Regions from separate parts of the Bradyrhizobium tunisiense genome, predicted to be linked through region 2. Evidence: predicted binding sites of a transcription regulator. Region 2 holds the regulator's gene; the other holds the start of a gene.
The links. The regulator HrcA, encoded in region 2, represses chaperone genes, less so after heat shock. The targets are predictions, from matches to a motif close to GTTAGCACTCNCNNNNNGNGAGTGCTAAC.

Region 1 (4,067 bases), on a different contig from region 2:
CATTCTCTGCGATCTGGCGGATCGGGGCTTCAAGCGCCTTCAGCACGATGTTGATGCCGGCCTGGACGTCGGCATTGGCGTTGGTGAGACGGCCCACGGCCTTCTTGGCGCGGAGCAGCGCGACGCCGCCGCCGGGGACGATGCCTTCCTGCACCGCGGCGCGGGTGGCGTTGAGGGCGTCCTCGACGCGGTCCTTCTTCTCCTTGACCTCGATCTCGGTCGCGCCGCCGACGCGGATCACCGCGACGCCGCCCGCGAGCTTGGCGAGGCGCTCCTGGAGCTTCTCACGGTCGTAGTCCGAGGTGGTTTCCTCGATCTGGGCCTTGATCTGGCCGACGCGGGCCTCGATCTCCGGCTTCTTGCCGGCACCCTTGACGATCGTGGTGTTCTCCTTGTCGATCACGACCTTGCCGGCTCGGCCCAGCATCTTCACCGTGACGTTCTCCAGCTTCATGCCGAGGTCTTCGGAAATGAGCTGGCCGCCGGTCAGGATCGCGAGGTCCTCGAGCATGGCCTTGCGGCGATCGCCGAAGCCCGGCGCCTTCACCGCGGCGACCTTGAGGCCGCCGCGCAGACGGTTGACGACCAGGGTGGCCAGCGCCTCGCCCTCGACGTCCTCCGCGATGATGACGAGCGGCTTGCCCGACTGCACCACCGCTTCCAGCACCGGCAGCATGGCCTGCAGGCCCGAGAGCTTCTTCTCGTGCAGGAGGATGTAGGCGTCCTCGAGCTCGGCCGTCATCTTCTCGGGATTGGTAACGAAATAGGGGCTGAGATAGCCGCGGTCGAACTTCATGCCCTCGACGATGTCGACTTCGGTGTCGAGCGACTTGTTCTCTTCGACGGTGATGACACCCTCGTTGCCGACCTTCTGCATCGCCTGGGCGATCATCTTGCCGATGAAGGCATCGCCATTGGCGGAGATGGTGCCGACCTGGGCGACCTCGGAGGAGGCGGCGACGGGCTTGGCGCGCTTCTCGATGTCCTTGATGACGGCCGCCACCGCGCTGTCGATGCCGCGCTTGAGGTCCATCGGGTTCATGCCGGCGGCAACCGCCTTGGCGCCTTCGCGCACGATGGCCTGGGCCAGCACGGTCGCGGTGGTGGTGCCGTCGCCGGCCAGGTCGTTGGTCTTGGAGGCGACCTCACGCACCATCTGGGCGCCCATGTTCTCGAACTTGTCCTCGAGCTCGATCTCCTTGGCGACGGTGACGCCGTCCTTGGTGATGCGGGGCGCGCCGAACGACTTCTCGATGACGACGTTGCGGCCCTTCGGGCCGAGCGTCACCTTGACGGCATTGGCGAGAATGTCGACGCCGCGCAGCATGCGTTCGCGCGCGTCTCCGGAAAACTTGACGTCTTTGGCAGCCATGTCTGCAATCCCTCGTGTTTCGTGCTGTGTCTTGTTTTGTGCTGTACGGCGGAATGATGGATGCCCGGATCGCGTGATCCGGGCATCACATTCAGCGGCTGTTCAGGCGGATGGCCTTAGGCCAGAACGCCCATGATGTCCGACTCCTTCATGATCAGGAGGTCTTCGTTGTCGATCTTGACCTCGGTGCCCGACCACTTGCCGAACAGCACGCGGTCGCCGACCTTGAGGTCGATCGGGGTCAGCTTGCCGGCTTCGTCCCGGCCGCCGGGGCCGACGGCGACGACCTCGCCCTGGGACGGCTTTTCCTTGGCGGTGTCCGGAATGATGATGCCGCCCTTGGTCTTTTCCTCGGCGTCGATACGTTTGACCACGACACGGTCATGCAGCGGACGAAATTTGGATTTAGCCATGACGTTTCCCTTTGGAGGCTCGCTTCGGAAGTAGTGGAAGTGGGTGGGGCGGCGCTTCCGTCCATCCCCTATCCCGAGAATCGAACGGCGCGCTTAGCAATCGGGCTTTCCGAGTGCTAATAGTACGCCCGGAAATATGGCTTGGCCGCGATCCTGTCAAGCAAAGGTGGTTAAGCGATTGGTGAGGCGGATATAGGATGGTGGCATTGGAAACGTGTTCGGGGCGCCGGCGTGTCAAAGGACGTCATTGCTCCGGCAGCGGTTTTGCGCTTGGCTGCGGGAGGGGTGCGGCCATGGTTTTGTTCGGGGGAATGCCATGATCAGTTCGGCTCACGCGCGCACGGTTGCCAATCTGGCGGCCGCCTCTTGTCTGGCGCTGCTGCTGGGCGCTTGCGGCGGCGGCTTCAGCCTGCCGTCTCTGACGTCGTCCGCGCCGCCGCCCGAAGCCGAGCCGGGAGTAGCTCCGGAAATGCCCGCGACCATTCGCGCCGACGAGATCGTGGGCCGCTGGGGTCTGGCCTCGTTCCAGAACCCGGCCGACCGCGCCCGCACCGAGGCTGCCGCCCGGGCCCAGTGCAAGAATCCCTATGTGATCACCGCCGGCTCCTCCGGCGGCGTGATCATGCATCTGGCCGATCAGGCAACGCCCCAGGAGCTGCGGCTGAAGGGGTCGCCGAGCGGCAAGAACTACATCGGACCAGCGGGCCCGACCCCCGGCGACCAGGACCGCGAGATCATCTCCTTCGACGGCCGGGTCCTGATCACCCGCTTCATCGACAAGGACGCCGCCACCCGCTACGGCAACATGGTCTACGTCCGCTGCGCGCCGAGGGCGTAGCGAGGTCCCGGCCTAACCGTTCGTCATTGCGAGCGTAGCGAAGCAATCCAGACTGCTTCCGCGGAGGCAGCCTGGATTGCTTCGTCGCTTCGCTCCTCGCAATGACGGCAAACAAAAAACGCCGGCCTCTCGGCCGGCGTTTTGTTTTCCGTCTGTCGCGTCCGCTCAGTCGAACAGCGCGTCGATGTCGTCCTGCGAGGCATGGCCGACGTCGCCGGCGAGCTTCGGACCGTTGAGAAGCTTCTCGTCCTCGCTGCGGTTGTCGACATGCGCATGCGCAGGCACGTGGGACTTGATCGCGTCGACGCCGCCCCAGATCTCCATCATCGCATTGATGTGCTGCTCGATGAACTTCATCGTGGTCATGACCTTGCTGATGCGCTGGCCGGTCAGGTCCTGGAAGTTGCAGGCCTCGAAGATCGAGATCACGCGTTCCTGGATGTCGTCGGCGAGCCGCTTCTGCTGGTCGACCGAGTCCACCTTGGACATTGCGCTGGCGGCCTGGTCGATCGATTCCGCGGCTTCGAGGATCTGCTGGGTCGCGTGCTCGGTGCCGCCGACGACCGCGCCGAGTTCGCCGTTGACCTTGGCCATCTCGCCGCCGTCAAAGCTCTTGCCGTGCAGCGTGGCGATCTCGCGCTTGGTGCGGTCGATCGCGTCATGGATGAGGTCGAGCTCGACCTTCAGCTTCTCGCACTGCTCGATCTGGGCCCGATAGGTTTCGAGCATGGTGCGAGCCTCGGAGAGCTCGTGGGCGGTGGAGGCGTCGATTGCCGCCATGGCCGCGCTGCCCGATAGCGGCGCGCTGCCCTTCGCCATCTGTGCGCGGATCGCACGTAGCTCGGCCATGATCTCGCTATGCATCGGCATTGCCTCTTCGGTTACGTCCAAAATCGGCATCTCGCCACCAGCGATATCCTCGACGCGAAAACGTTTGCGGTGAACAGCCATCAGGAAACTCCCCCCACCTCACTCACGCGACTTTGTAGTCAGAAGCGATTTAACACGAAGTTCACAGCAGGAACTGTTGTGCGGCGTCGCGCGACCCCTCGCAAAGAAGCGATTAACCATGGCCGCGCCGCGTTCATCGAAAATAAACGCTGATCGCCAAATTGCCCCTCGGTTGGCGACGTGGTGAATCCAAACGGCCGATACGTTTACCAAACAAAACGGCTTTTGCTTTTTATTGACCACGTCGAGGGGCGCGGACCGGCCATCAGCCCTCCACGGCGCATGTGATCTAGACGAAACAGTACAGAGTACGTCGATGTTCAAGAAAATGTCTGTTGCGCTGCTCGGCAGCGCTTGCATCCTCATTGCCGGCGCAACCAGTGCCGGCGCCTTCGACAATTCGGTGCCAAACGATCCGCCTGCGGTGCTCTACCAGCCGCGGGTGCCGCCGGCGCCGGTGCGCGTCGCATCCAATTCGAACATGGGCGGCGGC
Region 2 (4,067 bases):
CCTCACCAGGACGGCTGCATTTTCGGGCTTCTGTTCGTATACGAACGGAACTAGGCTTCGCTTCCGTTGGATCATCCCAAGGGAGGCGAATGATGCTGGACCGACGACAAGTCTTCGCAATGCTCGGAACGACGGCGCTGGCGAGCCTCGCGCCGACCGCACTCTTTGCAGCGGCGCCGATCAAGCCTGACGAGACCTCCGCCCTGCTCGTGATCGACGTGCAGAACTGCTTCCTGCCCGGCGGCAGTCTCGCGGTGAAAGAGGGCGAGCAGGTGGTCCCCATCATCAACAAGATCTCGAAAGCGTTTGCGAATGTGGTGATGACGCAGGACTGGCACACGCCGGGCCACGTCTCGTTCGCATCGGTGCATTCGGGCAAGAAGCCGTTCGAGACCGTCGACCTTCCCTACGGCAAGCAGGTGCTGTGGCCGGACCATTGCGTGCAGGGCACCGAGGGAGCCGCGCTGTCGAAGGACCTTGCGATCCCGCACGCCGAGCTCATCATCCGCAAGGGCTTTCACAAGAACGTCGACAGCTATTCGGCCTTTCTCGAAGCCGACGGCAAGACCTCGACCGGACTTGCCGGATATCTCAAGGGGCGCAAGATCAAGCGCGTTTTCGTGGCGGGTTTGGCGACGGACTTCTGCGTTGCCTGGACCGCGCTCGATGGGCGCAAGGCAGGCTTCGAGGTTTATGTGGTGGAAGACGCCTGCCGCGGCATCGACACGCAGGGTTCGCTGGCAAAGGCCTGGGCCGATATGGCCAAGGCCGGCGTCAAGCGGATTCAGTCGGCGGATATCGCGGTGAGCGCGTAGGCGACGCGCTCTATCCTCCCGTCATTCCGGGGCGCGCGTCAGCGCGAGCCCGGAATCCATTAGACGGTTGTCTCCGCTGCGCGATGGATTCCGGGCTCGCGACTACGTCGCGCCCCGGAATGACAACCAAACTCAGTTCGGCGCGTCGCTGGACTCGTTGTTGTTCGCCGCCGGCGCTGCCTTCGCGCCGCCCTTGGCGACACCGACCAAAGCCGGGCGCAGCACGCGCTCGCCGATGGTATAGCCGGCCTGCATGATCTGGACCACGGTGCCCGACGGCACCGACGGATCGGGGACTTCGTACATCGCCTGGTGGAAGTTCGGGTCGAACTTCTGGCCCTGCGGATCGAGCTTCTTCACGCCGTGCTTTTCCAGAGCGTTGAGCAGGGACCGCTCGGTGAGCTCGACGCCCTCGATCAGCGAGGTCAGACCGGGATCGGCCGTGGCGCGGGCCTCGGCCGGGACGGCATCGAGCGCGCGCTGGAGATTGTCGGCGATATCGAGCACGTCGCGGGCAAAGCCGGTGATGCCATAGAGGCGGGCGTCGGCGACCTCCTTGGCGGTGCGCTTGCGCAGATTCTCCATCTCGGCCAGCGTCCGCAGCATGCGGTCGCGCGCTTCGGTGGCTTCCTTCTGCAACGTTTCGACCGAGCCGGGCTCGGGATCGTCGGGCATGATGTAGGGCTTTGACACCACGGGCTCAGGCGTCGGCGCGGTCGTGTCTTCGGGTTGCCGGTCTCGATCGGTCATCGGCTCTAATCTCGAACTCGTTTCCAGGATTGTTGGCCCGGATATCGTGCCTGAGCGCGCGAAAATCAAGCGCCCGTGATCGGCGGAAACGCCTGTCAGCCGCCCAAAAGGCGGCTGACGATGCGGGCGGCATAATCCACGGTCGGGATCACACGGGCATAATTCAGCCGCGTCGGGCCGATCACGCCCAGGACGCCGACGATGTGGCCGGCGGCATCCCGATAGGGCGAGATGATGGTGGAGGAGCCTGACAGCGAAAACAGCTTGTTCTCGCTGCCGATGAAGATGCGCACGCCTTCCGCAGTCTCGGCCCGGCCCAGGAGGTCGATGACGCCGCGCTTGGTCTCGAGATCGTCGAACAAAAGACGCACCCGCTCCAGATCCTCCAGCGCGTGCAGATCTTCCAGCAGATTGGCGTGGCCGCGGACGATGAGCTGGCGGTCCTCGTTCTCGCCGCCGGACCAGCTTGCGATTCCGGCCGAGATCACCTTCTGCGTCAGCTGATCGAGTTCGGCGCGGGCTTCCCCGAGTGCCGTCTCGAGCTCGAGCCGGGCCTCGGCCAGAGTGCGGCCGCGGATGCGTGCATTGAGGAAATTCCCGGCCTCGGTGATCGCCGAGGAGGGAACTCCGGGCGGTAGCGACAGCACGCGGTTTTCGACCTGGCCGTCCTCGCCGACCAGGATGACCAGGGCCTTCTCCGGTTCCAGACGGACGAATTCGATGTGTTTGAGCCGCGCATTGGATTTTGGCGTCAGCACCACAGCCGCCGCCCGCGTGAGTCCGGACAGCCGCGTCAGGGCCTGGTCCAGCGCCGCCTCGACCGAATGCGCCTGGCCGACGGATGTGAGCTGGCTCTGGATCGACTGGCGCTCGGCCTCATTGAGGTCGCCCACTTGCATCAGGGCATCGACGAAAAAGCGCAAGCCCAGTTCCGTCGGCAACCGGCCGGCAGAGGTATGAGGCGCGTAGATCAGGCCGAGCTGTTCCAGGTCGGCCATGACGTTGCGAACCGAGGCCGGCGACAGCGGCATCGCGATGAGGCGCGAGATATTACGTGATCCCACGGGCTCGCCGGTCGCGAGATAGCTCTCGACAATTTGCCGAAAGATGTCGCGGGAACGCTCGTTGAGCTGGGCAAGGCCTGCGCGCGGCGCGATCAGATGGATCGGATCGTGATGGGTCACAAACAGTAACTCCTCTCAGATACACGTAATTTGTCTATCCCGGGCGCTTCTGACAAGCGTGGCGTTCGCGGCCACGAAATCGGGGGGTGAAAAAACCTTGCCGCCCACCCTCACCCCCCCTACAAGCACCGCGAACAGCCCTACACCTGCGAGTTTTGGAGGATTTCCCATGCGGCCAAGCCGCCGTGCGCCCGACGAACTGCGCCCCGTGACACTGGAGCGCGGCGTGGTCAAATACGCGGAAGGCTCCTGCCTCGTGAAATTCGGCGATACCCATGTGCTGGTCACCGCCACGCTGGAAGAGCGCCTGCCGCCCTGGCTGAAGGGCCAGGGCCGTGGCTGGGTCACCGCCGAATACGGCATGCTGCCGCGCGCGACCTCGGAACGCACCCGTCGCGAGGCCTCCGCCGGCAAGCAAAGCGGCCGCACCGTCGAGATCCAGCGCCTGATCGGCCGCTCGCTTCGCACCATCGTCGACCTCGAAGCGCTCGGTGAGCGCCAGATCACGGTCGATTGCGACGTGCTCCAGGCCGACGGCGGCACCCGCACGGCCTCGATCACCGGTGCCTGGGTCGCGCTCGCCGATTGCATCAACTGGATGAAGGCGCGCAACATGATCAAGGCCAATGTGATGCGCGACAACGTCGCTGCGATCTCCTGCGGCATCTACAACGGCACGCCGGTGCTCGATCTCGACTACGCCGAGGACTCGGAAGCCCAGACCGACGCCAATTTCGTCTTGACCGGCGACGGCCGCATCGTCGAGGTGCAGGGCACGGCGGAACGCGAGCCGTTCACCCAGGACGAGTTCCTGAAGTTGATGGCGCTGGCCCAGAAGGGCATCGCGCGTCTGGTGGACTTGCAGAAACTGGCTGTGGCGTAGTCAATAGGCCCATGCACCGCCGAATCACGGACAAGCTCGTCATCGCGACCCACAATCCCGGCAAGCTCGCCGAGATGCGGGAGCTGCTTGCGCCGTACGGCATCGCGGCGGTGTCGGCCGGCGAGCTCGGCCTCGGCGAGCCGGACGAAACCGGCGGCGATTTCCGCAGCAACGCGGCGATCAAGGCGATCGCGGCGGCGCAGGCGACCAAGCTTCCCGCCTTCGCCGACGATTCCGGCATCGTCGTCGACGCGCTGGACGGCGCGCCCGGCATCTACAGCGCGCGCTGGGCTGGTCCGAGCAAGGACTTCAACGCGGCGATGGCGCAGATCGAGCGGCTGCTGCAGGAGCGCGGCGCCACCACGCCCGACCACCGACGAGCGCATTTCGTCTCCGCGCTCTGCGTCGCCTGGCCGGACGATCATCTCGAAGAGG

Region 1: the regulator HrcA is predicted to act here: its motif matches at 1,878-1,906, upstream of ACFDR6_RS16335 (co-chaperone GroES).

What each region holds. Positions count from the first base shown of each region.
Region 1 covers NZ_JBHLEV010000003.1:649,176-653,242, forward strand. Annotated here, with positions in the region: gene groL (chaperonin GroEL) at 1-1,372, opposite strand, end outside; gene ACFDR6_RS16335 (co-chaperone GroES) at 1,489-1,785, opposite strand; gene ACFDR6_RS16340 (hypothetical protein) at 2,102-2,623, shown strand; gene ACFDR6_RS16345 (protein phosphatase CheZ) at 2,789-3,574, opposite strand; gene ACFDR6_RS16350 (L,D-transpeptidase) at 3,891-4,067, shown strand, end outside.
Region 2 covers NZ_JBHLEV010000001.1:1,293,615-1,297,681, forward strand. Annotated here, with positions in the region: gene pncA (bifunctional nicotinamidase/pyrazinamidase) at 93-815, shown strand; gene grpE (nucleotide exchange factor GrpE) at 948-1,565, opposite strand; gene hrcA (heat-inducible transcriptional repressor HrcA) at 1,661-2,749, opposite strand; gene rph (ribonuclease PH) at 2,919-3,632, shown strand; gene rdgB (RdgB/HAM1 family non-canonical purine NTP pyrophosphatase) at 3,644-4,067, shown strand, end outside.